Regions from separate parts of the Streptomyces sp. NPDC104831 genome, predicted to be linked through region 2. Evidence: riboswitches for the same ligand, from Rfam matches in the RefSeq annotation. Region 2 holds a riboswitch; the other holds the start of a gene.
What was found. Region 2 has a riboswitch for glycine ahead of gcvT (glycine cleavage system aminomethyltransferase GcvT). Riboswitches for the same ligand answer to the same signal wherever they lie in the genome.
Positions count from the first base shown of each region.

Region 1: it holds a riboswitch for glycine, as region 2 does, so the genes downstream of both, gcvP (aminomethyl-transferring glycine dehydrogenase) here and gcvT (glycine cleavage system aminomethyltransferase GcvT) in region 2, are expected to answer to the same signal.

Region 1 covers NZ_JBVJOT010000004.1:223,902-239,087, forward strand. The annotation lists gene ACZ63H_RS04865 (hypothetical protein) at 330-932, shown strand; gene ACZ63H_RS04870 (DUF5999 family protein) at 1,242-1,448, shown strand; gene ACZ63H_RS04875 (hypothetical protein) at 1,711-2,268, shown strand; gene ACZ63H_RS04880 (APC family permease) at 2,764-4,716, shown strand; gene ACZ63H_RS04885 (TOBE domain-containing protein) at 4,812-5,207, shown strand; gene modA (molybdate ABC transporter substrate-binding protein) at 5,395-6,222, shown strand; gene modB (molybdate ABC transporter permease subunit) at 6,219-7,079, shown strand; gene ACZ63H_RS04900 (ABC transporter ATP-binding protein) at 7,076-8,242, shown strand; gene gcvP (aminomethyl-transferring glycine dehydrogenase) at 8,361-11,246, opposite strand; glycine riboswitch at 11,422-11,516, opposite strand; gene ACZ63H_RS04910 (PRC-barrel domain-containing protein) at 11,637-12,008, shown strand; gene ACZ63H_RS04915 (DNA polymerase IV) at 11,930-13,453, opposite strand; gene ACZ63H_RS04920 (MerR family transcriptional regulator) at 13,520-14,200, opposite strand; gene ACZ63H_RS04925 (bifunctional nuclease family protein) at 14,461-14,934, opposite strand; gene ftsR (transcriptional regulator FtsR) at 15,020-15,186, opposite strand, start outside.
Region 2 covers NZ_JBVJOT010000026.1:70,670-85,855, reverse strand. The annotation lists gene ACZ63H_RS19415 (WD40 repeat domain-containing protein) at 1-1,028, opposite strand, end outside; gene ACZ63H_RS19410 (hypothetical protein) at 1,015-1,422, opposite strand; gene ACZ63H_RS19405 (L-serine ammonia-lyase) at 1,493-2,860, opposite strand; gene glyA (serine hydroxymethyltransferase) at 2,964-4,229, opposite strand; gene gcvH (glycine cleavage system protein GcvH) at 4,244-4,621, opposite strand; gene gcvT (glycine cleavage system aminomethyltransferase GcvT) at 4,757-5,875, opposite strand; glycine riboswitch at 5,919-6,032, opposite strand; glycine riboswitch at 6,033-6,137, opposite strand; gene ACZ63H_RS19385 (AAA family ATPase) at 6,316-6,984, shown strand; gene ACZ63H_RS19380 (enhanced serine sensitivity protein SseB) at 7,051-7,842, shown strand; gene ACZ63H_RS19375 (enhanced serine sensitivity protein SseB C-terminal domain-containing protein) at 8,014-8,802, shown strand; gene ACZ63H_RS19370 (ABC transporter permease) at 9,153-10,151, shown strand; gene ACZ63H_RS19365 (ABC transporter substrate-binding protein) at 10,207-11,958, shown strand; gene ACZ63H_RS19360 (ABC transporter permease) at 12,031-13,038, shown strand; gene ACZ63H_RS19355 (ABC transporter ATP-binding protein) at 13,035-14,126, shown strand; partial or broken gene ACZ63H_RS19350 (ABC transporter ATP-binding protein) at 14,123-15,186, shown strand, end outside.

The DNA.
Region 1 (15,186 bases), on a different contig from region 2:
CGAGGTCAGCGGCGGCGGTCCGGACCAGGAATCGGGAGGAGTTCGGCAAATCGACGACTTAATTCGGCCTTGTCCCGGGAACCGGAAGCGGATAGCCGAAACATCGGCCGAACAAACGTCGTATAAACTGCGGCGCAAGGCAGAGGTGGCACCCTCGGACCTGGTTTCCGAGGGGTTCCTGCCGTCCCGGTCGACGGGCGGCGGGCCGAGCCGCACCCTCGTTCACACCCGACCCGGGCCCCACCTCTCCGGCCTTCCGTGAGCAGACAGCGCCGTCCGCCCCACCCCCTCCTCGCGCCGCCGCGCCTGTCGAATGAGAGGCGACCCACATGCCGCTGCACGTCCCTCCTGCCCCCGCGCCCGCCCTGCGCTCCGTCCTCGCCGCCCTCGGTTCCCCCACCGCGGTCCGCGAGGCGCGCACTCCTTCCCTGCGCGCCGCGCAGGGGCCCACCACCCCCGAGCTGCCGTTGCCGGTCCACGTCTGGGACCGCATCTCCGAGCAGGGCCTGTCCGCCACCCGGCTGGCCGGCTGGCGGTTCCTGATCCGGTCCGGCGACCGTGCGGTGGCCGCGGCCGAGACCATGCTCACCCCCGACGGCTGGACCTTCTCGCACTTCTTCGAGGGCCCGTACGTCACCTCCACCGAGCGCGCCCTGGAGCAGGCCGAGGCCCTTCAACTGCCGTACCAGGCAAGGCTGTTGTCCGTCCCCGGCCTGTACATGCTCACCCTGTGGCTGCACGGCGACTGCTCGGGCGACGGCACCGGGGGCCACCCGGCCGCCACCGACCTCCTCGTCCCGCTGGCACCGGCCCCGCCGGGCATTCCGGCGCACCGTCCCTTCCGCGTCGCCGAGTTGCTTCCGGTGCTGACCCATCGGGCGACTCCTCTCCCACTGCTCGGCCCGACGGCGCTCGGCTCGCCCGCCGCCTGACCGACACCCGCGTACCCCGCTTCCCGCCCGGGAAGCGGGGTACGACTGCTTTCCGGGCCCGGCGAACCCGGGATACGGCGGTCGCCGGCGGTCGCATCGTCCGGACTAGTCCCTTCCGGCCAGTGCGAACCACCCGAAGTGACCGTGGAGTTGGAATGAACCGCCCGTGCGGGTGACGCGTCATGAACCTGTGAGAAGCGGTGGTGGGAAAACCCTGCGGAATGACGCGCGGGAGAGAACACTGGACGCAGACCGACTCTTTCATCACGGGGGACGGACATGATCACGACAGACCGAGAGATCCCGCCCATGTGCCAGCACCAGCCGCCGTGCCCGCCAGCCGAATCCGCCGACCGGGAGTCCGCCCGCCTCGTGGCGCACCACCCGGAGCAGGGGTGGAGCCTGCTGTGCAACGGCGTCCTGCTCTTCGAGGACACCGGCGAGCTGCTGCCCGACGGCCGCATCATCGACCCGCACCGCCCGCTCGGTGCGGACCAGGTGATGACCGCCGCCTGAGCACGGCACGGCAATCCCAGGGGCCGGCCGCACCCACCGGTGCGCACCGGCCCCGACACGTGCCCGCGCCGCACGCCCCGGGTCCCGTGCCGGCCGAGGAACCCGCGCCGGCCCGCCCCACGACATCCGCCCGCCACGAGCCGGCTCCGTTCGAGGCGGTGCGGGCAGGGGCGATACGGTCCCGTCAAGAATGACTCCCGGGCCGTCAGGGCGCCGTCAACGAGGGTCACCACCGGCCGCCGGCCGGTCTACCGTCTTTCCCATGGAGCACCGCGACGACATCCGCCCCCGGGCGACCGGCCCGTCCCCGACCGGCACGGCGGCCGTGGCGTACGACCGGGCCTGGGCCGGGGAGGTACGCGGCGCGGTCCGCTACGCGCTCGCACTGCTCGCGCTGCTGCTGTGCCTGGACACGGCGGCCGGCTCGCTGACCTGGTGGCGCGGGGCGCTGTGGCCGCCGACGGCCCTGCTGCTGTTCCTCGTCCTGTACCCGGCGCGCGTATCGGCGGGTCCGGGCTGGCTGGCCGCCCGGCGCCTGGGGCGCACCCGCCGGGTCCGCACCGATCTGCTGACCGCGGTGCGCCCGGTGGACGGCGCCGGCCTGCGGCTCGTGCTGCGGGACGCGCGGGGCGGCCGGGTGGAGATCGACCCCGAGGTGCTGATCCGCAACCCGGACCTGTGGTACCGGCTCGACGAGGGCGCCCGTCACGCCGAAGCGGCCGGACTCCTGCTGACCGGTACGACCGCGCTGCACGCCCTCGCCCGCCGAGTGGACCGCGAGACGGCGCGGGGCGTGTTCCGGGCATCGGGCATGGAGTGACCGCCGGACGGCCCGACGCGTAACGGACCGCCCGACCGGCAGGGATCCCGGCGTCGTACGCCGCGACGGGCGACGGCACGCCCCGGCCGCCAGGGCCCCACACGCCGTGCGCCACGCCGCACCACGCCGCTTCCCCGGCCCGCGAGGTCCACGCCACCCTCCCGGCACGCTCGCCCGGCCGGTGGCCGTCCAGCCGCGTACGCCCGCCGCCCGAGCCGCCGGTCCGCCCGGGCGGCGCCCGCCATGACGCTCGGTGTCCGTCACCCCCGGCTGCCCGGCCCGGCCCGCGACCGGCCCACCCGCCCGGCGCCCACCCGGCACACCGCCCCCGGCCTCCGCTTCTTCGTGCGGCCCGCGCCCTCCCGGGCCATTCTTAACGCAAGCTTGACGCCGTCGGCCCGCCGATCCACGGGCCCGAGCATCACTCTCTGCTTACGCTGGTGCCGCCGTCCGGGTGATGGCCGGAAAGAGCCGCCGCATGTCAGGAGCACACCGATGGCCGCGACCGAACATCCTCCCAGTACCGGCCGCCTGCGGGCCTGGCTGCTGGAGGGCCTGTCCGACCTGGCCAAGCAGCATCCGGGACCGCACGCCGAGCCGGAGCCCGCGCACCGGGGCCAGCGCTGGTGGCGGGTGATGTGCCTGACCGGCGTCGACTACTTCTCCACCCTCGGCTACCAGCCCGGCATCGCGGCCCTGGCGGCCGGCCTGCTGTCACCGGTGGCGACCATCGTGCTGGTCGTCGTCACCCTGGCCGGCGCCCTGCCGGTCTACCGCCGCGTGGCCGAGGAGAGTCCGCGCGGCGAGGGCTCCATCGCGATGCTGGAGCGGCTGCTCTCCTTCTGGAAGGGCAAGCTCTTCGTCCTCACCCTGCTGGGCTTCGCGGCGACCGACTTCCTGATCACCATCACGCTCTCGGCGGCCGACGCCTCCACCCACCTGGTGGAGAACCCGCACCTCACCGGTGCCCTGCACGGCCACCAGATGGTGATCACCCTGTTCCTGGTGGCGCTGCTCGGCGCGGTCTTCCTCAAGGGCTTCCTCGAGGCGATCGGCGTCGCGGTCGCCCTGGTCGGCGTCTACCTGCTGCTCAACGTCGTCGTCGTGATCACCGGCCTGTGGCACGTCGTCACCGCCGGGCACGTGATCACGGACTGGAGCGGCGCCCTGACCACGGAGCACGGCAACGTCTTCGCGATGATCGGCGTCGCGCTGGTCGTCTTCCCGAAACTCGCCCTCGGCCTGTCCGGCTTCGAGACCGGCGTCGCCGTCATGCCGCACGTCCAGGGCGACCCGGGCGACACCGACGAGCGACCGGCCGGCCGCATCCGGGACACCAAGAAGCTGCTGACCACCGCCGCGCTGGTGATGAGCTGCTTCCTGATCGCCACCAGCTTCATCACGACCCTGCTCATCCCGGAGCGGGAGTTCGAGCGGGGCGGCGGCGCGAACGGCCGCGCGCTCGCCTACCTCGCGCACGAGTACCTCGGCAACGTCTTCGGCACGGTGTACGACGTCTCGACCATCGCCATCCTGTGGTTCGCGGGCGCCTCCGCCATGGCCGGCCTGCTCAACCTGATGCCGCGCTACCTGCCCCGCTACGGCATGGCCCCGCACTGGGCGCGGGCGGTGCGCCCGATGGTCATCGTCTTCACCCTGGTCGCCTTCCTGGTGACCTGGATCTTCGACGCCGACGTCGACAAGCAGGGCGGCGCCTACGCCACCGGCGTGCTGGTGCTGATCAGCTCGGCCGCGATCGCGGTGACCATCGCCGCGCGCAGGGCGGGCCAGCGGGGCTGGACCCTCGGCTTCGGGGCGGTCTCGGCGGTGTTCCTCTACACGACCGTGGTGAACGTCATCGAGCGTCCGGACGGTGTGAAGATCGGTGCCTGCTTCATCGTCGGCATCATGCTGATCTCACTGCTGTCCCGGCTGGCCCGCGCCTTCGAGCTGCGCGTGACGAGCGTGACGCTGGACCCGCTGGCGGAACGATTCGTCCGGGACATGGCCCACCGGCGCATCCGTTTCATCGCCAACGAGCCCGGCCGCCGGGACAAGGCCGAGTACCGCGACAAGGCCGAGCAGACCAAGGCCGACAACGACCTGCCGGAGCAGGAGGACTTCGTCTTCGTCGAGGTCACGGTCACCGACCCGTCCGAGTTCGAGGCGGGGCTGACCGTGCGCGGAGAGGTGCTGCACGGCCGCTACCGGGTGCTGACGCTGGAGTCCGCCTCCATCCCGAACGCCCTCGCCGCGCTGCTGCTGCACGTCCGGGACCTCACGGGCCGCACCCCGCACATCTACTTCGAGTGGACCGAGGGCAATCCGTTCGCCAACTTCCTCCGCTTCTTCCTCTTCGGCCAGGGGGAGGTCGCCCCGGTCACCCGGGAGGTGCTGCGCGAGGCGGAACCGGACCGGGAACGCCGGCCCCGGGTGCACACCGGCTGAACCGGTCCGCCGGTCCCGCACCAGAGGGTGTCACGCGGGGCGCCGCGGCCGACCCCGCGTCCCCCTCACCGGCGGGCGGGCCTATCGTGACCGGCATGCAGTCCTACACGATCGGCCAGGCCGCGCGGCTGCTCGGCGTCAGCCCCGACACCGCCCGCCGCTGGGCCGACGCCGGCCGCGTGGCCACGCACCGCGACGAGTCCGGGCGGCGGCTCGTCGACGGCAGGGACCTCGCCGCGTTCTCCGTCGAACTCGCCAAGGGCGACGGCGGCGAGGAGGAGACCTCCCGCACCTCCGTCCGCAACGCCTTCCCCGGCATCGTCACCGCGATCAAGCTCGGCGATGTCGCCGCCCAGGTGGAGATCCAGGCGGGACCGCACCGGCTCGTCTCGCTGCTGACCCGGGAGGCCGTGGAGGAACTGGGCCTGGAGGTCGGCATGGAGGCCACCGCGCGCGTGAAGTCCACGAACGTCCACATCGACCGCGGCTGACCGGGCGCGCCGGGCTCCGAACGCGCCACGAGAACGCACATGCAAGCTACAAACCGCAACTTCCCGGCTCATGCGATGCGACAGGAGACTTCTGCCTGGCAAGTGCGGCAGTATCATCGCCGCACGGCCGGGCCACGGGCGTGCCAGGGCGCGACCGTTGTCCCCAGAACCGAGGAGTAGCTCCGTGATGACCCGTTCCGTGCGCCGCACCCGGCGGTCGCTGCGACTGGCCGGTGCGGGCGCCGTCGCCGTACTGGCCCTCAGCTCCTGCTCCTCCTCGTCCGGCTCGCCGGACACGCAGGGGTCCGGCTCCTCGGGCGCGTCGGGCTCCCCGAAGCCGTCCGGCACGGTCACCGTGTTCGCCGCCGCCTCCCTGAAGGAGAGCTTCACGGCCCTCGGCGAGGAGTTCGAGCACCGGTACCCCGGCACGAAGGTCGGCTTCAGCTTCGGCGGCAGCGACACCCTCGCCGCGAGCATCACCAGCGGCGCCCCGGCCGACGTCTTCGCCGCCGCGAGCCCCGGCACGATGAAGACCGTGACGGACGGGGGAGAGGCGTCCGGCACCCCGGTCACGTTCGCGCGCAACCAGCTGGAGATCGCCACCCCGCCGGGCAATCCCGACAAGGTGTCCTCCCTGAAGGACCTCGCCCGGTCCGGGCTGAAGGTCGTCCTGTGCGACGCGACGGTGCCCTGCGGTTCCGCCGCCCACAAGGCCCTGGACGCCGCCGGGGTCGAGCTCACCCCGGTCTCCTACGAGCAGGACGTCAAGAGCGCCCTGAACAAGGTGGAGCTGAAGGAGGCGGACGCCGCGGTCGTCTACAAGACCGATGTCAGGGCCGCGGGTGGCAAGGTGGAGGGCGTGGAGTTCCCCGAGTCCGCGGGCGCCGTCAACGACTACCCGATCGCCGTCCTGAAGAACGCGGGGAACCCCGGGGCCGCCAAGGCGTTCCTCGCCCTCGTGCGGTCCGCCGAGGGGCGGAAGGTGCTCGGCGAGGCCGGGTTCCTCCAGCCGTGACCCCGCCCGACGAGCCCGGCGCCGCGACCGGCCTGCGCACGGGCCGGCCGCGGCGCCGCCGCACCGGCGCGGGGGGCCGGCGCGGGGTGCCGCTGCCGCTGCTGCTGCCGGGCCTGCTGGCGCTGGCGTTCCTGCTGCTGCCGCTGCTCGCGCTGCTGGTCCGCGCGCCCTGGCGCGGTCTGCCGGAGCAGCTGGGCAGCGCCGAGGTGTGGCAGGCGCTCCAGCTGTCGCTGATCAGCGCGACCGCGGCGACCGCCGTGAGCCTCGTCCTCGGTGTGCCGCTGGCCTGGCTGCTGGCCCGCACGGACTTCCCCGGGCGGGGCCTCGTACGGGCCCTGGTCACCCTGCCGCTCGTGCTGCCGCCGGTCGTCGGCGGCGTGGCCCTGCTGCTGGCCCTCGGCCGCAACGGGGTGGTGGGGCGGTGGCTGGACGCGTGGTTCGGCATCACCCTGCCGTTCACCACCGCGGGGGTCGTGATCGCGGAGGCGTTCGTGGCGATGCCGTTCCTGGTGATCAGCGTCGAGGGCACGCTGCGGGCCGCCGATCCGCGCTTCGAGGAGGCGGCCACCACGCTCGGCGCGTCCCGCTTCACCGCGTTCCGCCGGGTCACGCTGCCGCTGATCGCGCCGGGCATCGCGGCCGGCGCGGTGCTGGCGTGGGCGCGGGCGCTCGGCGAGTTCGGCGCGACGATCACGTTCGCGGGCAACTTCCCCGGCCGGACCCAGACCATGCCCCTCTCGGTCTACCTCGCCCTGCAGAACGACCCGGAGGCGGCGATCTCCCTCAGCCTGGTCCTGCTCACCGTCTCCATCGCGGTCCTGGCCGCCCTCAGAGACCGCTGGATGACCACCCCATGACCCACAGCACCCCCCGCCCCGGCAGGCCGGCCCCCTCCCCCCACGGCGCTCCGCCCCCGCAGGGGCCGCCCGCACCCGACGACGAGAGCCGCACGGCCGGCGCGGCCAGGAACCCCTCTCCGGCCACCGGCCTGGACGCCCGCCTCGTGGTCGACCGCCCCGGATTCCGCCTGGACGTGACCTTGACGGCGGCGCCCGGGGACGTCCTCGCCCTCCTCGGCCCCAACGGCGCCGGCAAGACCACCGCCCTGCGCGCCCTCGCCGGCCTCACCCCCCTCACGGACGGCCACCTGCGCCTGGACGGCACCGCCCTGGAGCACACGCCCCCCGAGTCCCGGCCGGTCGGCGTCGTCTTCCAGGACTACCTGCTCTTCCCCCACCTGTCCGCCCTGGACAACGTCGCCTTCGGCCCCCGCTGCCAGGGCGCGGGCAAGGCCGAGGCCCGGGCCCTCGCGGCGGCCTGGCTGGACCGCATGGGCCTGGCCGACCACGCGGGTGCCAAGCCGCGCCGGCTGTCCGGCGGCCAGGCCCAGCGCGTGGCCCTCGCCCGCGCCCTCGCCACCCGCCCCCGCCTGCTCCTCCTGGACGAGCCGCTGGCGGCCCTGGACGCCCGTACCCGCCTGGAGGTCCGCGCCCGGCTCCGCCGCCACCTGGCCGAGTTCGAGGCGGTCTCGGTCCTGGTCACCCACGACCCGCTGGACGCCATGGTGCTCGCGGACCGCCTGGTGGTCGTGGAGCACGGCCGGGTCGTGCAGGAGGGCAGCCCCGCCCACATCGCCCGCCACCCGCGCACCGACTACATCGCCCGGCTCGTGGGCCTCAACCTCTACCGGGGACAGGCCGCGGGACACACCGTGCGCCTCGGATCCGGGCCCGCGATCACCACGACGGAGGAGCTGTCCGGCCCGGCCTTCGTGGCGTTCCCGCCGTCCGCCGTGACCCTGTTCCGGGACCGGCCCTCCGGCGCCAGCGCCCGCAACCTGTGGCGCTGCGAGGTCGCCGGCCTGGAGACGCACGGCGACCAGATCCGCGCCGACCTCACCGGCGAGCTGCCGCTCACGGCGGACCTGACGACGGTCGCCGCCGCCGAGCTGGACCTGCGTCCCGGCGCACCGGTGTGGGCGACGGTCAAGGCGGCCCAGACCCACGCGTACCCGGCCTGAGCGGATCCGCGCTCCACGGTGGGTGCCCGTGCCCCCGGGCATCCGCCCTCGCCACCCCGTAGCGAGCGCGAACGGCTCCGCCCGGGAACCCGGGCGGAGCCGTTCGGCGGTGGTTCGCTCAGTCCTCGTAGGCGTCCAGCGGCGGGCAGGAGCACACCAGGTTGCGGTCGCCGAAGGCCTGGTCGATGCGGCGCACCGGCGGCCAGTACTTGTCGGCGGCCGGGACACCGGCCGGGAAGACGGCCTCCGCGCGGCTGTAGGCGTGCGTCCACTCGCCGCCGAGCGCGGCGGCGGTGTGCGGGGCGTTGCGCAGCGGGTTGTCCTCCGCGGGCCACTCGCCCGAGCCGACCTTCTCGATCTCCGCGCGGATGGCGATCAGCGCATCGCAGAAACGGTCCAGCTCCGTGATGTCCTCGGACTCGGTCGGCTCGATCATCAGCGTGCCGGCCACCGGGAACGACATGGTCGGCGCGTGGAAGCCGTAGTCGATCAGGCGCTTGGCCACGTCGTCGACGCTCACGCCGGTCGCCTTGGTGAGCGGGCGCAGGTCGATGATGCACTCGTGCGCGACCAGGCCGCCGGGGCCGGTGTAGAGCACCGGGAAGTGCGGCTCCAGGCGCTTGGCGATGTAGTTCGCCGACAGGACGGCCACCTGGGTGGCCCGCTTCAGGCCCTCGCCGCCCATCAGCCGGACGTACGCCCAGGAGATGGGCAGGATGCCCGCGCTGCCCCACGGGGCCGCGGAGATCGGGCCCACGCCCGTCTCCGGGCCGGCCTCCGGCTGGAGCGGGTGGTTCGGCAGGTACGGCGCGAGGTGCTCGCGGACCGCGACGGGGCCGACGCCCGGGCCACCGCCGCCGTGCGGGATGCAGAACGTCTTGTGCAGGTTCAGGTGGGAGACGTCACCGCCGAAGTGGCCGGGCTTGGCGACGCCGACGAGCGCGTTGAGGTTGGCGCCGTCGACGTACACCTGGCCGCCGGCCTCGTGCACGGCCGCGCAGATGTCGGCGACGTGCTCCTCGAACACCCCGTGCGTGGACGGGTACGTGATCATCAGTACCGCCAGCTCCTCGCGGTACTGCTCGATCTTGGCGCGCAGGTCCTCGACGTCGATCTCGCCGTCCTCGGCGGTCTTGACGACGACGACCTTCATGCCGGCCATCACCGCGCTGGCGGCGTTGGTGCCGTGCGCGGAGGACGGGATCAGACAGACGGTGCGCCGGTCGTCGCCGTTGGCGCGGTGGTAACCGCGGACGGCGAGCAGACCGGCCAGTTCGCCCTGGGAGCCGGCGTTCGGCTGGAGGGACACCTTGTCGTAGCCGGTGACCTCGGCGAGACGGTCCTCCAGCTCACGGATGAGGGTCAGGTAGCCCTGCGCCTGCTCGGCGGGCGCGAAGGGGTGCAGCTGGCCGAACTCGGGCCAGGTGACCGGCTCCATCTCCGTGGTCGCGTTGAGCTTCATGGTGCAGGAGCCCAGCGGGATCATGCCGCGGTCGAGCGCGTAGTCGCGGTCGGCCAGGCGGCGCAGGTAGCGCAGCATCGCGGTCTCGGAGCGGTGCTGGTGGAAGACCGGGTGGGTGAGGTAGTCGTCGGTGCGCAGCAGCGCCTCGGGCAGGGTGTCCTCGGCGGCCCGGTCCAGCGCCTCGATGTCGGCCTCGGCGCCGAAGGCGGCCCAGACGGCGGCCAGCCCGGCCCGGTCGGTGGTCTCGTCGCAGGCCGCGGAGACGTGGTCGGCGTCGACGAGCCGCAGGTTGACGCCCTTGTCCCGGGCGGCGGCGACGATCCCGGCGGCCTTGCCGGGCACGCGCGCGGTCACGGTGTCGAAGTACGCGCCGTGCACGATCTCCACGCCGGCGGCCCGCAGGCCCGCGGCGAGGAGGGTGGCGTAGCGGTGCGTGCGCCGCGCGATCGTCTTCAGGCCCTCGGGCCCGTGGTAGACGGCGTACATGCCGGCCATGACGGCGAGCAGCACCTGCGCGGTGCAGATGTTGCTGGTGGCCTTCTCACGGCGGATGTGCTGCTCACGGGTCTGCAGCGCGAGCCGGTAGGCCTTGTGGCCGTCGGCGTCGACGGAGGCGCCGACCAGGCGGCCGGGCAGGCTGCGCGCGAACTTCTCGTGGACGGCCATGTAGCCGGCGTGCGGGCCGCCGAAGCCCATCGGCACGCCGAAGCGCTGGGTGGTGCCGACGGCGATGTCCGCGCCCAGCTCGCCGGGCGAGGTCAGCAGGGTCAGGGCGAGCAGGTCGGCGGCCACGGTGACCAGGGCGCCCAGCTCGTGCGCCTGGTCGATGACGGGCTTGATGTCCCGTACGGCACCGGAGGCGCCCGGGTACTGGATCAGCACGCCGTTGATCTCGCGCTCGGCGATCCCCGCCGGGATGCCGGCGGACAGGTCGGCGACGACGACCTCCACACCGGTCGGCTCGGCACGGGTCCGGATCACGGCGATGGTCTGCGGCAGCGCGTCCGCGTCGACCAGGAACAGGCCCTTCTTGTTCTTGCCCATGCGCCGGGACAGGGCCACCGCCTCGGCGGCGGCCGTGCCCTCGTCCAGCAGGGAGGCGCCGGAGGTGGGCAGCCCGGTCAGCTCGGCGACCATCGTCTGGAAGTTCAGCAGGGCCTCCAGGCGGCCCTGGGAGATCTCCGGCTGGTACGGCGTGTAGGCCGTGTACCAGGCCGGGTTCTCCATGACGTTGCGCAGGATGACGGGCGGGGTGAAGGTGCCGTGGTAGCCCAGGCCGATCATGGAGCGCAGGACCTGGTTGCGGCCGGCGAGTGAGCGCAGTTCGGCGAGCACCTCGGCCTCGGTGCGGGCGCCCGGCAGGTCCAGCGAGTCGGCGTTCTTGATCACATCCGGGACCGCGGCGGCGGTCAGCTCGTCCAGCGAGCCGTACCCGACCTGCGCGAGCATCTTGGCCCGTGCCTCCTGGTCGGGCCCTATGTGGCGCTGCTCGAAGGGGATGCCCGCTTCGAGTTCGGAGAGCGGAATGCGAGGGGCGGTCATGTGCGGAGGCCTCCTGGTCTGGCGCGACCTGCGAGGGGCGCCCCGGCACGGGCACCCCGACGGCCTCCCCCTCTGTCATCTGCACCTGAGAGCTTCACCGGGGGCCCGCGGGCCCCGGCTTTCACCGTCGGTGAGGGCGGGAGCCGTCGACACCCGCCCTGCTTTCCAGAGTGACCTCGTCCGTGCGGTACGTGAGCCTGAGAGATTCCGGGGAGGAGTTGCTCCTTCGGCGCCTCCGAGGTGGTCGGAGGACTCTCCCGCGCGGGGTCAGCAGCCGCTTGTCAGCCTACCAGCGAGGTCAATGGTGCGGTCTTCGAGTGGCCGCCTCCCCGAATGTGCTCTTTGGTAGTGCTTACGGATGAGTTGCGACCACGTGGAGGGAGAGGGACCGTGCAGACCGACATCGATCCGCGCAGCCTGATCGGCCGCAAGGCGTTCGACCGCAAGGGCACCAAGATCGGCACCATCGACGAGGTGTACCTGGACGACGCGACCGGTGTGCCCGAGTGGGCGGCCATACGCACCGGCCTGTTCTCCCGGGACGCCTTCGTGCCCCTGGAACCCAGCGAGCTGGTCGACGGCACCCTGCGCGTCCCCTTCGACCGCGCCCTGATCAAGGACGCCCCGGATTTCGGCGTGGGCCGCCACCTCTCCCCCGAGCAGGAACTCCAGCTCTACCACCACTACGGCCTGGACACGGCCTCCCCTTCCGCGCTGCCGGACCACGACTTCGGCAAGCTGGCGGGTTCGGAGGAGGGCTGAGAGGACCCTTCCCGCCGGTCGCGCGCGTCCTCCCGGTCCCCGGTCTCCGTGACGCACGGCTCCTCCGCGGCCCGGGCGCCTTCCGCGGCCTGGGCGCCTTCCGGGATGCGGGGAGGGTCCGTGACCAGCGGCAACGGGTCGGCGGACGCCAGCGCGGGATCGTCCACGAAGAACGTCCGCACCCGGCCCGGCCCGGACTGCGGCGTCTCGAACCGCACCGTCACCCTGCCCACCCCGCTGCCCTGGACCCAGCCGGGCCCGTGCTCGGCGTGCCGCACATCCTGCCCGGCCCGCCAGTGACGTTCGGCGGCGTCCGGCCCCTCCCCCTCGGCCTCGGCGGCGTCCTCCTCCGGCTCCTCGTCCACCGGCACCGGCATCGCCTGCGCGAACAGGTCCTCCTGCGTGTAGTCGGCGAGCCCGGACACGCCGACGCCGAGCAGCCGTACCCCGCCGGTGGTGTCCACGGAGTCCAGCAGCCGCGCCGCCGCCTCCCGGATGACCACGGGATCGTCGGTCGGCCCGCGAAGCGTCTCGGAACGGGTCAGGGTGGAGAAGTCGTACCTCCGTACCTTGAGCACGATGGTCCGCCCGGACAGCCCGGCCCCGCGCAGCCGCCGCACGCACCGGTCGGCCAGCCGCCGCACCTCCAGGCCGACCCGCAGCCGGTCGTGGATGTCCACGTCGTAGGTGTCCTCCACCGACACCGACTTGGCCTCCCGCTCGGCCACCACCGGCCGCTCGTCCCGGGCCAGGGCCATGGCGTACAGCGCCTGCCCGTGCGCCTTGCCGAGCAGCCGGACCAGCTCGTCCTCGCCGGCCTCCGCCAGTTCCCCGACCGTGGTGATCCCGGCTCTGCGCAGATGGTCCCCGGTGGCCGGCCCGACCCCCGGCAGCGTCCGCACCGGCATCGGCGCGAGCAGTTCCCGTTCGGTGCCCGGCTCGATCAGCACGAGGCCGTCCGGCTTGGCCTGCTCGGAGGCGATCTTGGCGAGCATCTTGGAGGCGGCGAGCCCCACCGAGCCCGTGAGCCCGGTGACCGCCCGGATGTCCGCCCGCAGCTCCTCCCCGGCCCGTCGCGCCGACTGTTCGTCCCAGGCCGCGCCCCCGGCCTCCAGGTCCACGAACGCCTCGTCCAGGCTCAGCGGCTCCACCAGCGGCGACAGCTCCCGCAGCAGCCTCATCACCTGCTCGCTGACCGACCGGTACAGAGTGAAGCGCGGCACCAGATAGGCGGCGTGGGGGGCCAGCCGGCGCGCCTGGGCCATGGGCATCGCCGAGTGCACCCCGAACACGCGTGCCTCGTACGACGCGGTGGCCACCACACCGCGTGGTCCGAGCCCGCCCACGACGACGGCCTTCCCGCGCAGGCTCGGCTTGGACGCCTGCTCCACCGAGGCGAAGAAGGCATCCATGTCGAGATGCAGGATCGTGGGCGCGTTTCTCACATGTCCGATGCTGCACCACGGCACTGACAATCCGCCGGTGCCGCGGGCCCGGGCGGAACCGGACGGTCAGACCGCCCGGTTGCGGCGCCGCGCCAGTTCGTCCGCGGGGTTGTGCCCGACCAGGGTCTCACCGGTGTCGATGCGTTCGCCGTGCAGCTGGGAGAGGGCGCTTTCCACGTCCCGCCACACCACGCCCACGGCGATCCCGAAGATGCCCTGACCGCCCTGGAGCAGGGCGTGGACCTCGTCCGGCGAGGAGCACTCGTACACGGTGGCACCGTCGCTCATCAGGGTCATCCGCTCCAGGTCGCGGAAACCGCGTTCCCTGAGGTGCTGCACCGCCGTACGGATGTTCTGCAGCGACACACCGGTGTCCAGGAACCGCTTCACGATCTTCAGGACGACCACGTCACGGAAGCTGTACAGCCGCTGGGTACCCGATCCGTAGGCGGGCCGCACGCTGGGCTCGACCAGGCCGGTGCGGGCCCAGTAGTCCAGTTGCCGGTACGTGATGCCGGCGGCAGCGCAGGCCGTGGGCCCGCGATAGCCGATCTGCTCGGACGTCATGGACGCCACCCCTCCGCCGTTCGGCACCGCCGTCGGCAGCTGCGGAGCGTGCTCCACCGCGCCGCCGGGATGGGCATGTCCCCCGCCTGGGCGCAGCGAACTCGGGGGCGGGTACGGACCGCTTTCCCCGAAACCGCGTCCCGGGGCACCCCCAACCGTACCGTCGCCGCTGGTTCTCACGCCGACCTCCGTCCTTGACCTGCCTTCTCGACGGTAGGCAGTCACCAGGGGTGCGTCAACGATCGCCACACTCGGCACGCCGAGTGATAATCACCCTAGGAGTGGTTTCCCGTGTCCCACCGCGGGGAAAGGCTAGCCGAATGCGCTCGCGGCGAGCCGTAGGACGCTCTCCGTGCCGGGGGCAATCGCCGGGGGCCGGCCGTGTGGAGCCACCGGTCCCGCCGGGCACAACCGCTGGTCCGGGGGGCCGGCCGCGCCGCTCACTGGCTGCTGGTGCCGAAGTCCTCGGGGGAGATCTGGTCGAGGAACTCCCGGAACTTCTCCACCTCGTCCTCCTGCTCGTCGGGGATGGCGATGCCCGCGTCGTCCAGCACCGTGTCACTGCCGTAGATCGGCGTGCCGGTGCGCAGGGCCAGCGCTATGGCATCGGAGGGGCGGGCACTGACCTCGACCCCACTGGCGAACACCAGCTCCGCGTAGAAGACGCCTTCTCGCAGATCGGTGATGCGCACTTCGGTCAGCTCCTGGCCGACGGCCTCCAGCACGTCCTTGAACAGGTCGTGGGTCAGCGGTCGCGCGGGCGCCATGCCCTGCTGGGCGAAGGCGATCGCCGTCGCCTCCCCCGGCCCGATCCAGATGGGGAGGTAACGGTCGCCTCCCACTTCGCGCAGGAGCACGATCGGTTGGTTGGAGGGCATTTCGACCCGGACACCTACGACATCGAGCTCGTTCACACAGCAACCCTAGGCCGTGCCCGGGACGTTTGGGTAGTCGGGCCGGGAACAGGTGCCCGATCCGGCCGCCCGGCGACCCCCCGGTTCAGGGGATCCGGACCCCGAGGGCGCTCTTCACGAGGGCCGCGTGCAGCTTCATCGTGAGGTCCGCCAGCTCCTTCGTGCGGGCCTCGGCGTGCGCCCTGGTCTGCGGGTTGCGGTGGCGCTTGAGCGGGGCCACCACCTGGTCGACCAGGCCCGCCTCGCGGTCGG
Region 2 (15,186 bases):
CGCTCGGCCGCGTCACCGAACGGGCCGCCCAGCGGGCGCGGCCTGGCCCGGTCGGTGACGTCCCACAGCCGCACGGTCCGCGCCGCGTCCACGGTGGCCAGCAGCCGCGCGTCGGGACTGAAGGCGAGCGCGGTCGTCCGCTCCCCGGCACCGCCGAAGGAGGGACCCGCGGCCTCGGGGCGCCGGGGATCCGACACGTCCCACAACCGCACCGACCCCTCGGCGCCGGCGACGGCGAGGGTGTGGCCGTCGGAGGAGAACTGGGCGGCGGCGACCGCCTGGTGGAACCGGCTGAGGGTGGTCAGCGGCCGCGGCCGTCCCCGGTCGAGGCGCAGTTCGGCCAGCCGGGGCGAGCCGGTCGTGCCCGAGTCGGCGAAGAGGACCCGGTCCCGGCCCGCCGCCACGGCCTTCACCTCCATCGGGGCGCCGTCCACGGACCACCGGGTCGCCCCGGAGCCGACGGCGAGCGCGCGTACGTCCGGCCCCCCGGCCGCCACCAGCGTGCGGCCGTCCGGACTCGTCGCCACGGCCGTCACCCGGCGCACGCCCCCGCGGACGGGGACCCGCTCCGGGTGCCCGGGATCCGCCAGGTCCCAGGTGCTGGCCGCGGACCGGGTGACCGTCACCAGCAGCCGGCCGTCCGGGGTGAACGCCAGCGCCTCGGCCCGGCCGCGCGGACCGAGCCGTCCCGCGGCGGTCAGCCGCCAGTGTTCCGGGGCGGGCGCCCGGATCTGTTCCGGCTCCACCTCGTGCCAGGGACCGGGCAGCACCTCCTGCACCGCCGCGGCCGTCAGGCACGTGAGGACGACCAGCCAGGTGGTCAGCAGCCCCGGCAGCCGCCGCCCCCGGGCCGCCGGCCCGTATCGCGCCCGCGCCCGCGCGGGAGCCGCGGCGGGCGGCACCGGGCGCGCCCCCAGGGCAGCGCTCAGCCGGGTGCCGGGGCGCGCGTGCGCCGCCGGCGGCGGGTCGGCAGGGCGGACGGCCAGCGCCAGCACCAGACGGCCGAGCGCGCTGTCAGCTCGCAGCACTGGACCCCCTCGGCTGCGACAGCGCCTCTTCCGCGTCCGCGCCGGCCTGCCGGGCGGTGGGCAGCGGGGGCTCGGGCTGCTGACCCGCGCCCGCGCCGGTGATCGGGATCGCCTGGAAGAACTTCGCGACGACCAGCGGGGTGGTCACCCCCACGGCGAACGCGGCGGTCGCGTTCGGCAGCTGACCGGAATTGCCCAGCGCGGCGGTGAGCCCGAACCCGGCGAACAGCCGCAGCCCGATGGCCACCAGCATCACCGGCCGGTCGGCGCGGGTGCGCCAGGGCCAGCGCCAGCGGCTGCGCGGACCCGTCGGACGCATCAGCGCCGAGAGGTTGAGCGCCTCGGCCACACTGCTGCCGAGCAGCCCCCACAGCGCGGGGTACAGGTCGATCACGCCACCGATGGTAGCCCTCGGTGAGGTGAAAAAAGCTATTTGTGACGGTGATGTCGGAAATCGTACCGGTTCAGCACTCGATGATGTTCACGGCCAGGCCGCCCCGGGCCGTCTCCTTGTACTTCACGCTCATGTCCGCGCCGGTGTCCTTCATGGTCTTGATGACCTTGTCGAGGGACACCTTGTGGGAGCCGTCGCCGCGCATCGCCATCTTCGCGGCCGTGACCGCCTTCACCGCGGCCATGCCGTTGCGCTCGATGCACGGGATCTGCACCAGGCCGCCGACCGGGTCGCAGGTCAGGCCGAGGTTGTGCTCCATGCCGATCTCGGCCGCGTTCTCCACCTGCTCGGGGGAGCCGCCGAGCACCTCGGCGAGCGCGCCCGCGGCCATGGAGCAGGCGGAGCCCACCTCGCCCTGGCAGCCGACCTCGGCGCCGGAGATGGAGGCGTTCTCCTTGAACAGCATGCCGATCGCGCCGGCGGCGAGGAGGAAGCGGACCACGCCGTCCTCGTCCGCGCCCGGCACGAAGTTGATGTAGTAGTGCAGGACCGCCGGGATGATGCCGGCCGCGCCGTTCGTGGGGGCGGTCACCACCCGGCCGCCGGCCGCGTTCTCCTCGTTGACCGCCATGGCGTAGAGCGTGATCCACTCCATGGCGTGCGCCAGCGGGTCGCCCTCGGCGCGCAGCTGGCGGGCCGAGACCGCCGCGCGGCGGCGCACCTTCAGCCCGCCGGGCAGGATGCCCTCCCGGGACATGCCCCGCCCCACGCACTCGCGCATCACCCGCCAGATCTCCAGCAGTCCGGCGCGGATCTCGTCCTCGGTGCGCCAGGCCCGCTCGTTCTCCAGCATCAGGGAGGAGATCGACAGGCCGGTCTCCTTCGTCAGGCGCAGCAGCTCGTCGCCCGTGCGGAACGGGTACTTCAGGACCGTGTCGTCCAGCACGATCCGGTCCGCGCCCACCGCGTCCTCGTCCACCACGAAGCCGCCGCCGACCGAGTAGTACGTCTTCGTCAGCACTTCGGCGCCCGTGGCGTCGTACGCCCACAGGGTCATGCCGTTCGCGTGGTAGGGCAGGGCCTTGCGGCGGTGCAGGACCAGGTCGTCGTCGTAGGAGAAGGGGATCTCGTGCTCGCCGAGCAGCGCGATGCGGTTCGCCTGCCGGATCCCCTCCACCCGCTCGTCGGCCGTCTCCACGTCCACCGTGCGCGGCGAGGCGCCCTCCAGGCCGAGCAGCACCGCCTTCGGGGTGCCGTGGCCGTGGCCGGTCGCGCCGAGCGAGCCGTACAGCTCGCAGCGCAGGGAGGCGACGGAGCCGAGCAGGTCCTCGTTGCGCAGCCGGCGGGCGAACATGCGCGCCGCGCGCATCGGACCGACCGTGTGGGAGCTGGACGGGCCGATGCCGATCGAGAACAGGTCGAAGACCGAGATGGCCACGGAGGACTCCTCAAGACGGGGTGGTGCAAAAAGGGCGGTACAGGGGCGCGGGCACCGCACACGCCGGTACTACCAGTGTGCGCGGTGCCCCGCGAAAGGTGACTTACTTGTTCAGACCCGGGTACAGCGGGTGCTTGTCGGCGAGCGCCTTGACGCGGGCCTTGAGCGCCTCGGCGTCGTAGGACGGCTTCAGCGTCTCGGCGATCACGTCGGCGACCTCGGCGAAGTCCTCGGCCGTGAAGCCGCGGGTGGCCAGCGCCGGGGTGCCGATGCGCAGCCCCGAGGTGACCATCGGCGGGCGCGGGTCGTTCGGGACGGCGTTGCGGTTGACCGTGATGCCGACCTCGTGCAGCCGGTCCTCGGCCTGCTGCCCGTCCAGCTCGCTCGCGCGCAGGTCCACCAGGATCAGGTGCACGTCCGTGCCGCCGGACAGCACGTTCACCCCGGCCTCGCGCGCGTCGGCGGCGGTCAGCCGCTCGGCGAGGATGCGGGCGCCCTCCACCGTGCGGCGCTGGCGCTCCTTGAAGTCCTCGCCCGCCGCGACCTTGAAGGACACGGCCTTGGCCGCGATCACGTGCTCCAGCGGACCGCCCTGGAAGCCCGGGAAGACGGAGGAGTTCAGCTTCTTCGCGAAGTCCTTCTTCGCGAGGATGATGCCGCCGCGCGGGCCGCCGAGCGTCTTGTGGGTCGTGGAGGTGACCACGTCGGCGTACTCCACCGGGTTCGGGTGCAGCCCCGCGGCGACCAGGCCGGCGAAGTGCGCCATGTCGACCCACAGGTACGCGCCGGTCTCGTCGGCGATCCGGCGGAACTCCGCGAAGTCCAGCTGCCGGGGGTACGCCGACCAGCCCGCGATGATCACCTTGGGGCGGTGCTCCTTGGCGAGCTTCTCCACCTCGGCCATGTCGACCAGGCCGGTCTCGGCGTCCACGTGGTAGGCGACCACGTCGAACTGCTTGCCGGAGAAGTTCAGCCGCATGCCGTGGGTCAGGTGGCCGCCGTGCGCCAGGTCCAGGCCGAGGATGGTGTCCCCGGGCTGGGCCAGCGCGAACAGGGCCGCCTGGTTCGCGGAGGCGCCGGAGTGGGGCTGCACGTTGGCGTACTCGGCGCCGAACAGCTCCTTGACCCGGTCGATGGCGATCTGCTCGGCCACGTCGACGTGCTCGCAGCCGCCGTAGTAGCGGCGGCCCGGGTAGCCCTCGGCGTACTTGTTGGTGAGGACCGAGCCCTGCGCCTCCATGACCGCGAGCGGCGCGAAGTTCTCGGAGGCGATCATCTCCAGCGTCGACTGCTGGCGGTTCAGCTCGGCGTCGACCGCGGCGGCGATCTCCGGGTCCAGCTCGTGCAGGGGCGTGTTCAGGACAGTCATGGGGCTACGACTCCTCAGCCGGCGGTGAAGGCGGTGTACTCGTCCGCGGAGAGCAGCTCGGCCGGCTCCTCCGTGACGCGGACCTTGAACAGCCAGCCGCCCTCGAAGGGGGCCGAGTTCACCAGCGACGGGTCGTTGACGACGTCCTCGTTCACCTCGGTGACCTCACCGGTGACCGGCGAGTACAGGTCGGAGACCGACTTCGTCGACTCCAGCTCGCCGCAGGACTCGCCCGCGGACACCGTGGAGCCGACCTCGGGGAGGTCCACGAAGACGACATCGCCGAGCGCGTTGGCCGCGTGCTCCGTGATGCCGACCGTCGAGACGCCGCCCTCGGCGTCCGACAGCCACTCGTGCTCCTTGCTGTAGCGCAGCTGCTGGGGGTTGCTCATGGCCTGAATTCTCCTGTACGCGCGGGAGTGATGGTGACGGGGGGACTGGGGAAACCGCTGGTGAGCGGGTGAATGTGCGCAGGGTCACGCGTCGCCGCACGGCCTTGGCCGGACGGGCGCGAGCGTGCCCGGCGGCTACTTCTGGCGCTTGTAGAACGGCAGGGCCACGACCTCGTACGGCTCGTGGGTGCCCCGGATGTCGACGCCGACGCCCGGGGTGCCCGGCGCCGCGTGCGCCGCGTCGACGTAGGCCATGGCGATCGGCTTGCCCAGGGTGGGGGAGGGGGCGCCGGAGGTGACCTCGCCGATCACCTCGCCGCCCGCGACCACGGCGTACCCGGCGCGCGGCACCCGGCGGCCCTCGGCGACCAGCCCGACCAGGACCCGGGGCGGGTTCTGCCCGGCCCGGTCGGCGGCCTCGGCCAGTGCCTCGCGGCCCACGAAGTCGCCCTCCTTGTCGAACTTGACCACGCGGCCCAGCCCGGCGTCGAAGGGGGTCAGGGAGGTGGTCAGCTCGTGCCCGTACAGCGGCATGCCCGCCTCCAGGCGCAGCGTGTCCCGGCAGGACAGCCCGCACGGGACCAGGCCGACGCCCTCGCCGGCCTCGGTCAGCGCCTGCCACAGCCCGACGGCGTGCTCCGGCTTCACGAACAGCTCGAAGCCGTCCTCGCCGGTGTACCCCGTACGGGCGATCAGCGCCGGGACGCCGGCGACCGTGCCGGGCAGGCCGGCGTAGTACTTCAGGCCGTCCAGGTCGGCGTCGGTCAGGGACTTCAGGATGCCGGGGGACTCGGGGCCCTGCACCGCGATCAGCGCGTAGGCGTCCCGGTCGTCGCGGACCTCGGCGGCGAACCCGGCCGCGCGCTCGGTGAGCGCGTCCAGCACCACCTGGGCATTGGAGGCGTTGGCCACGACCATGTACTCGGTCTCCGCCAGCCGGTAGACGATCAGGTCGTCCAGGATGCCGCCGTCGGCCCGGCAGATCATGGTGTAGCGGGCGCGGCCCACGCCGACGGAGGCGATGTTGCCGACCAGGGCGTGGTTCAGGAAGGCGGCGGCCTCGGCGCCGGTCACGGTGATCTCGCCCATGTGGGAGAGGTCGAACAGGCCGGCCCGGGTGCGCACGGCGGTGTGCTCGTCGCGCTCGGAGCCGTAGCGCAGGGGCATGTCCCAGCCGGCGAAGTCGGTCATCGTGGCGCCCAGCGAGCGGTGCACGGCGTCGAGCGCGGTATGGCGGAGTTCGGTACTGCTCATCGGTCGGTCGTCTCCCAGGGCACAAGGACGGGGCGAGGAACGTTCCTCCCCATCTGTCATCGGAACCTGAGAGGTTCGCCGCCACCGCCACGGGGACGATCACGGCTTGCACCTTGGGTGGGACCGCCGTCGCCGGCGGCCCGCTTTTCAGATGTGCCTCGCCCGCGCGGTAACGGGGCCTGAGAGATTCAAGGGAGGGACTTGCTCCTTCGGCGCCCCAGGCGGCCCCGAGGGGGCCCGGGGACTCTCCCGCGCGGATTCAAACGGCCGGTATGCAGTTGGCGGCCTCATCATTGCACGCCACACCCCGGCCATCCAGAGTGCGCCGCTTGTGACCGACCTGTGGCCGTAAGCGCACGTACCGCCGACGGTTGCCCATTACCTTTCCTTTACACAGAACGGGCATGGGATTGACCGAGCCCCTGGGGAGGACGATCACGGTGAACAGGACATCGGCCTACGCCGCCCACACCGGTCTGGCAGTCCCGAAACCGCCCGCCGCGGCGGCCCGGGAACGCGGTGCGGAGCGCCCCGCGCCGGTCGTCCGCGACCTGCGCGACCGGGCCGGCCGCAGCCCGCACGCCCTGCTCTTCGGGCCCCGCGACCTGGTGGTGGTCACCGGCCTGCCGGGCAGCGGCAAGTCCACCCTGATGCACCGCGCGGTCACCGGCCGCCGCGTCGACTCCCAGGACATGCGCGACCGCTTCCAGGCCCGCCTCCCCGGCTTCCTGCCGTACGCGCTCTACCGCCCCCTGGTCCGCCTCGCGCACTACGCCGGGCTACGCCGGGCGCTGCGCACCGGCGAGGGGCTGGTCGTGCACGACTGCGGCACCCAGCCGTGGGTGCGCGCCTGGCTGGCCCGCGCGGCCCGGCGCCGGGGCGGCACCCTGCACCTGCTGCTGCTCGACGTGGACCCCGAGACCGCCCGCCGGGGCCAGCGCGAGCGCGGCCGGGGCGTCTCCCGCTACGCCTTCCGCCGCCACCGCCGCGCCACGGCCCGGCTGCTGCGCGCGGTGGAGGAGGGGGACCTGCCCGCCGGATGCGGCGCGGCCGTGCTGCTGGACCGGGACGCGGCGGACGTCCTCGCCCGCGTCGGCTTCACTCGGTGAGGGGCTGTCAGTGCCACCCGCTAGCCTTCATGGTCACAGCAGTGGTTCCCAGCAGGCGGTAGGCACATGGACTTCCCGGCGGACATTCCCGCGGACTTCCCGGCACCGGCGCACCCGCACCCGCACGGCGGTTGGCCCGGCAACGAGCTGGAGGAGGTGTTGTCGGCCTCCCTCGGCATCCCCGCGGCGGGCGGCCGGATCGTCGAGGTCGTCGGCCGCAGCCTCCTGTGGATCCCGCTGCCGGGCGGCGGGGGCCCGGACAGCGGCCCGCTGGACCTGCCCACGATGGACATCGGCGGCCAGGCCTTCGTCCCGGTGTTCAGCTCCGAGGAACAGCTCCGCCAGGTGGCCGGCTCGCACATGGCGTTCACCATCGCCCCGGCGGTGGAGTTCGCCCGCGGCCTGCCCCCGCACGTGGGCATCGTCGTCAACCCCGAGGGCGTGGTCGGCATACCGCTGCCGCCCGAGGCGGTGGCCGAGCTGTGCCGGGTGGGCCGCACCCCGCTCGACGGCCCGGGCACCGGCGGCCGGGTCCGTCTCTTCGAGCCGGACTGGCAGGACGACCCGGTCGACTTCCTCGCCGCCGCCTCCGCCGAGTTCACCGGGACCGGCGTGGTCCTCACCGCCCGCCGCTGCCTGGCCGCCGTCGAGACGGCCGACCCGGCGCTGTTCGTCGGCGTCGAACTCTCCCGGTGGGAAGGCGACCTGCGCGCCCTCCCCCTCCAGGCCCTCGGCAGGGCCCTGGCCGCGGTCCCGGTGCGGTGGGCGGTCAACCTGGTCCTCCTGGACGTGACGGACGACCCGGTCGCGACCTGGCTGAAGGCGAACGTCCGTCCGTTCTACACATACGCCCACTGAAACGCGCCCTTCAGGGGCGCGGGGAACCGCGCGAGAACCAACACGCACCCGCACACGCGTACGGACGCCAAGGCCCCGGGCCGGCAGGCGCATAAGCTGTGCTCACACGCCGGGTCAAAAAAAGAAGGGGCACACCAGGTGAGCGCGAGCCACAGCGGCAGCGTCGAGCACATGCTGCGCCAGGTCACGCCCGGACGCTACGACGCCTACGAGGCATTGCTGCGCGCCCTCGCCACCCCCTCCTCCGGCCAGATCTTCATGCTCCTGTGGCACGGCCAGGCCGGCGCCCCGGACGCCCAGTACGGGAACATGGAGGTGGACGGCTTCCACTACGCCCCCGGCGTGACCTCCGCTCAGGAACTGTCGGCCAGCGGCTGGAACCGTTCCTACGAGGTGGCCGACGGCCTGGACGTGGCCCGCACCCTCTACCCCGACCACTACGGCCTCTGGCTCAATCCGCACGCCCCGGGCGGCGGCGTCGGCATCCCCTGGCTGGACCTGCGCCGCATCGCCACCGGTCTGGACCGCCAGCCGGCCGGTCCGCTGCGCCTGTCCGAGCCCGGCATCGAGATCCCGCAGTTCTACGCCCTGCTCGCGCAGAACGCCCACCGCACCCCCGCGCTGCGCTCACTGCGCCGCGCCTGGGTGCAGCCCGCGCTGGGGGCGCCGTACCTCGCCATCGGCCTGGACGTGTACGACACCTCGCCCGCCGCGGTCGACTCGGTGCGGGCCATGATGCAGCAGTCCATCGGCGCGGTCCCGGAGGGCCTGCCGGTCTCGACGGTCGCCATGACCGACGCCCACGATCCGGTGGTGATGTGGATGCGGGCCAACGCGCGCCCCTTCTACGACCGCGAGGCACACGCCCCGGTGCCGCCGCAGTCCCCGCTCCAGGTGCCGGCCCCGCCGCAGACCCCGGCCGGCGGGTACGGCTATCCGCCCGCGCCGGGCGGCTACTGACCAACCGCGCCCGGAGACGGTCTTGTTGACGCACACGCAGAATCCATCGGCCCGGGACGCTTCTGCGCGCGTAGACATCGGCCGAACCTCCCGAACCGCGTAGATTCGCCGTTCTGTCCCAACTGGCCCGCGTCCGGGGTCCGTTACCCACTGTTCGGATAACGGAATCCCCTGCACTGCATCACGGTTGCGCATACTTTCGCCGTCAGCTCTGGCGGGTGATCACAGCGACGCTGAAGACTCGCGACTCAGACGCGAGGCCGAGGGCCTCGTGATCGATGGCAAGTCGACAAAGCCGCAATCCGCGGCAGGCGCAGGCCGGTCACCACCGGCGAGAGGGGTCGCTCACCGTGACCGCACCGATCGAGACCACCGGGGCGGCAGCCGAGGCGCAGCCGGAGGCTGTGCTGGAGGGTGCCGGTAAGGGGCAGATCGAGGGTCGTTCCCTGGGCCAGATCGCCTGGACCCGGTTCAAGAAGGACAAGGCCGCCGTCGCCGGTGGCGTCATCGTGATCCTGCTGATCCTCCTCGCCGTCCTCTCCCGCCCCCTCCAGGCCCTGTTCGGCCTCGACCCCAACGCCTTCCACCAGGACCTGATCACCCCGGACACCTCGCTGCCCACGGGCAGTTGGGGCGGCATGAGCGCGGACCACCCGCTCGGCGTGGACCCGAAGTTCGGCCGGGACATCGCGACCCGCATCCTCGAAGGCTCCTGGGTGTCGCTGGTGGTCGCGTTCGGCGCCACCATCCTGTCCAACGTCATCGGCGCGATCATGGGCGTCATCGCGGGCTACTACGGCGGGCGGGTGGACTCGATCATCAGCCGGCTGATGGACACCTTCCTCGCCTTCCCCCTCCTGCTCTTCGCGATCGCCATCTCCGCCACCCTCCAGGGCGGCGCCTTCGGCCTCAACGGACTGCCGCTGCACCTGAGCGTGCTCATCTTCGTCATCGGCTTCTTCAACTGGCCCTATCTGGGCCGGATCGTGCGCGGCCAGACCCTCGCCCTGCGGGAGCGCGAGTTCGTCGACGCGGCCCGGGGCATGGGCGCCAAGGCCCCCTACATCCTCTTCCGCGAACTGATGCCGAACCTGGTCGGCCCGATCATCGTCTACTCGACGCTGCTGATCCCGACCAACATCATCTTCGAGGCGTCGCTGAGCTTCCTCGGCGTCGGCATCCAGCCCCCGCAGGCGTCCTGGGGCGGCATGCTCCGCGAGGCGGTCACCTACTACCAGGTCGACCCCCAGTACATGATCGTCCCGGGCCTCGCCATCTTCGTCACCGTGCTGGCGTTCAACCTGCTCGGCGACGGTCTCCGCGACGCTCTCGACCCGCGCAGCCGCTGACGCCTGCCGCGAGAGCCCGACAAGTTTTCAATCAATGGAGGGGAAAGCGCCCATCATGCGAAGGTCAGCGCTGGCCGCTATCGCGGCCATCGGCTCCGCCAGCCTGCTTCTTGCGGGTTGCAGCAAGGCCGATGACAACACCAACGAGAACGGCACCAAGTCGGCCGGGGCCAACGCCGCGACCAAGGGCGTCGTGAACGCGTCGGACAAGAAGGGTGGCACGGTCACCTACGAGATGTCCGACGTCCCGGACTCCTTCGACCCGGGCAACACGTACTACGCGTACATGTACAACCTCAGCCGGCTGTACGCCCGTCCGCTGATGACCTTCAAGCCCGGTGCCGGCGACGAGGGCAACACCCTGGTCCCGGACCTCGCGGCGAGCAAGGGCCAGCCGAGCGACGGCGGCAAGACCTGGACGTACAAGCTGCGCGCGGGCCTGAAGTACGAGGACGGCACGCCGATCACCTCGAAGGACGTCAAGTACGCCGTCGAGCGCTCCAACTTCGCGCGTGACGTGCTCTCCCTCGGCCCGAACTACTTCCAGCAGTTCATGGCCGACGGCGACAAGTACAAGGGCCCGTACAAGGACAAGAACCCCAAGGGCCTGTCCTCCATCGAGACCCCGGACGACACCACGATCGTCTTCCACCTGAAGCAGGCCTTCCAGGAGTTCGACTACCTGGTCGCCACGCCGCAGACGGCCCCGGTGCCGCAGTCGAAGGACACCGGCGTCGACTACGTCAAGCACGTCCTGTCCTCCGGCTCGTACAAGTTCCAGAGCTACGAGGACGGCAAGCAGGCCGTGTTCGTGCGCAACGAGAACTGGGACCCGAAGACCGACCCGCTGCGCAAGCAGCTGCCGGACAAGATCGTCGTCAAGATGAAGGTCAACCCGGAGACCATCGACCAGGACGTCTCGGCCGGCAACGCCATCGAGCTGGTCGGCACCGGTGTCCAGGCCTCCACCCAGGCCGAGATCCTCACCGACCCCGCCAAGAAGGCCAACACGGACAACACCTACGGTGGCCGTCTCGTCTACCTGGCGATCAACAGCAAGCTGAAGCCGTTCGACAAGCCCGAGTGCCGCAAGGCCGTGCAGTACGCCATCGACAAGGTCTCGGTGCAGACCGCCGAGGGCGGCCCGGTCCGCGGTGAGATCGCCTCCACCGTCCTGCCCCCGGACATCCCGGGCTACGCCAAGGCCGACGTCTACGCGACCAAGGACAGCAAGGGCGACGTCGCCAAGGCCAAGGACCAGCTGAAGGCCTGCGGCGAGACCTCGATCTCCACCAACATCACGGCCCGTTCGGACCGTCCGCAGGAGATCGACGCCGCCACGGCGATCATCAACTCGCTGAAGAAGGTCGGCATCAACGCCAGCCTCAAGCAGTACCCGTCCGGCAAGTACTTCACGGACTACGCGGGCGTGCCGAAGTTCACGCAGAAGCAGAACGTCGGCCTGATGATGATGCAGTGGGGTGCCGACTGGCCCTCCGGCTACGGCTTCCTGCAGCAGATCCTGAACGGCAAGGCGATCAGCCAGTCCGGCAGCACCAACCTGTCGCAGTACGACAACAAGGAAGTCAACGAGCTGCTGGGCAAGGCGATCGCCACCCAGGACACCGGCGAGCGCAACAGCCTCTACAGCCAGATCGACAAGAAGACCATGGACGACGCCGTCCTCGTCCCGCTGACCTACTTCAAGGTCCTGCTGGGCCGTCCGCAGAACTACACCAACCTGGTTTCCACGGCGGCCTTCAGCGGTCAGTACGACTACCTCAACATCGGCGTCGCGTCGAAGTAGCAGCCCCGGAAGGCAGGTGAAGGCATTGGTGCCCGTGGGCCCCCCGGCCCACGGGCACCAGCGCCGGCCCCCGTGATCTCGTACATCCTCCGCCGGACGTTCGCGGCAGTGATCCTGCTGCTGGTCGTCTCCGCGGTCACCTTCGCCATCTTCTTCCTGCTGCCGCGACTCGCCGGCCAGACGGCGGACCAGCTGGCACAGCAGTACATCGGCAAGAGCCCGTCGAAGGCGGACATCGCCGCGGTCAAGCACAACCTCGGTCTGGACCAGCCCGTCTACGTCCAGTACTGGCACTTCATCAAGGGGATCGTGGGCGGCGCCACGTACGACCTCGGCCCGACCACGGTGCACTGCGACGCGCCGTGCTTCGGCTACTCCTTCAAGAACCACCAGGCGGTCTGGCCGGAGCTGACCTCCCGCATCCCGATCACGGCCTCGCTGGCCGTGGGCGCCGCCGTCCTGTGGCTCCTGTCCGGAGTGGTGGTCGGCGTGATCTCCGCGCTGAAGCCGCGCTCGTTCTTCGACCGCGCCTTCATGGGCGTCGCGCTCGCCGGTGTCTCGCTGCCCATGTTCTTCACGGGCAAGCTGGCGCAGCTGCTCTTCACCGTCCAGATCCCGATCTTCGGGCGCACCTACGTCCCGTTCACGGAGAACCCGGCGCAGTGGGCCAACACCCTCTTCCTGGCCTGGTGTTCGCTGGCCCTGCTCTACTCCGCCATCTACGCCCGGCTGACCCGCTCGGGGATGCTGGAGACGATGAACGAGGACTTCATCCGCACGGCCCGGTCCAAGGGCCTGGTCGAGCGCCGGGTGGTGGTCAAGCACGGACTGCGCTCCGCGCTCACCCCGATCATCACCGTCTTCGGCATGGACATCGGCCTGCTGCTCGGCGGCGCCGTGATCACCGAGTCGGTGTTCTCGCTGCACGGCATCGGCGAGTACGCGGTGCAGGGCATCACCGACAACGACCTGCCCAAGATCCTCGGCGTGACCCTGCTCGCCGCCTTCTTCGTCGTGATCGCAAATCTTGTGGTGGACGTGCTCTACGCCGCCGCCGACCCGCGGGTGAGGCTCTCGTGACCGAACTCTCCAAGACCGGTGCCGCGGTGGGCGAGCCCGCCCCCGCCAAGGCCCCCGAAGCCTTCCTGGAGGTCCGCGACCTCAAGGTGCACTTCCCGACCGACGACGGCCTGGTCAAGTCCGTCGACGGGGTCAGCTTCTCGCTGGAGAAGGGCAAGACCCTCGCCATCGTGGGCGAGTCCGGCTCCGGCAAGTCGGTGACCTCGCTGGCCATCATGGGCCTGCACCGGCTCGGCGCGCGCGGCAAGAACGTGCGGATGTCCGGCGAGATCTGGCTGAACGGCAAGGAACTGATCTCCTCCTCCCCGGACGAGGTGCGCAGGCTGCGCGGCCGGGAGATGGCGATGATCTTCCAGGACCCGCTGTCCGCGATGCACCCCTACTACAAGGTCGGCGACCAGATCGTCGAGGCCTACCGGGTGCACCACGACGTCAGCAAGAAGGTCGCCCGCACCCGGGCCATCGAAATGCTCGACCGGGTCGGCATCCCCGAGCCCGCCAAGCGCGTCGACGGCTACCCGCACGAGTTCTCCGGCGGCATGCGCCAGCGCGCCATGATCGCCATGGCCCTGGTGAACAACCCCGAGCTGCTGATCGCGGACGAGCCGACCACCGCCCTCGACGTGACCGTCCAGGCGCAGATCCTCGACCTGATCCGGGACCTGCAGAAGGAGTTCGGCTCCGCGGTCGTCATGATCACCCACGACCTGGGTGTGGTCGCCGAGATCGCCGACGAGGTCCTGGTGATGTACGGCGGCCGGTGCGTGGAGCGCGGTCCGGCCGACGAGGTCTTCGAGCAGCCGCAGCACCCCTACACCTGGGGCCTGCTCGGCTCGATGCCCCGCATCGACCGCGAGACCTCCGAACGGCTCATCCCGGTCAAGGGCCAGCCGCCGAGCCTCATCAACGTCCCCCCGGGCTGCGCCTTCCACCCGCGCTGCCCGTACGCGGACATCCCCAAGGGGAACGTCACCCGCACGGTGCGCCCCGAGCTGGAGCAGGTGAGCACCGGGCACTGGTCCGCCTGTCACCTCCCCACCGAGGACCGCCAGCGGATCTGGACCGAAGAGATTGCGCCGAAGCTGTGAGTGAGACCAAGAAGACGGACGAGGCCGCGGTCCCCCGGCAGACACCGGCCTCCGAGGGCTCGGCGGAGCGCGAGGTGCTGCTCAGGGTCGAGGGCCTGACCAAGCACTTCCCGATCAAGAAGGGCATCCTCCAGCGCCAGGTCGGCGCCGTGAAGGCCGTCGACGGCCTCGACTTCGAGGTGCGCAAGGGCGAGACCCTGGGCGTGGTCGGCGAGTCGGGCTGCGGCAAGTCGACCATGGGCCGGGTCATCACCCGCCTCCAGGACCCGACCGGCGGCAGGATCACCTTCGAGGGCCAGGACATCACGCGGCTCAGCGCCGGGCAGATGCGCCCGCTGCGCCGCGACATCCAGATGATCTTCCAGGACCCGTACGGCTCCCTGAACCCCCGCCACACCATCGGCTCGATCGTCTCGGCGCCCTTCCGGCTCCAGGGCGTGGAGCCGGAGGGCGGGGTCAAGAAGGAGGTCCAGCGGCTCCTGTCCCTGGTCGGCCTCAGCCCCGAGCACTACAACCGCTACCCGCACGAGTTCTCCGGCGGCCAGCGCCAGCGCATCGGCATCGCCCGCGCGCTCGCCCTGAAGCCGAAGCTGGTGGTGGCGGACGAGCCGGTCTCCGCGCTGGACGTGTCGATCCAGGCGCAGGTCGTCAACCTCATGGACGACCTCCAGCAGGAGCTGGGCCTGACCTATGTGATCATCGCCCACGACCTGTCGGTGGTCCGGCACGTGTCGGACCGGATCGCGGTGATGTACCTCGGCAAGATCGTGGAGCTGGCCGACCGCACCTCGCTGTACGAGGCGCCGATGCACCCGTACACCAAGGCGCTGATGTCGGCGGTGCCGGTGCCGGACACCAAGCGCCGGGGGCGGAAGAACGAGCGCATCCTGCTGCGCGGCGACGTCCCGTCCCCGATCGCCCCGCCCTCCGGCTGCCGGTTCCACACCCGTTGCTGGAAGGCGACGGAGATCTGCCGGACGACCGAGCCCCAGCTGATCGAGCTGAAGCCGGGCCAGCGGGTGGCGTGCCACCACCCGGAGAACTTCGCCGACCAGGCCCC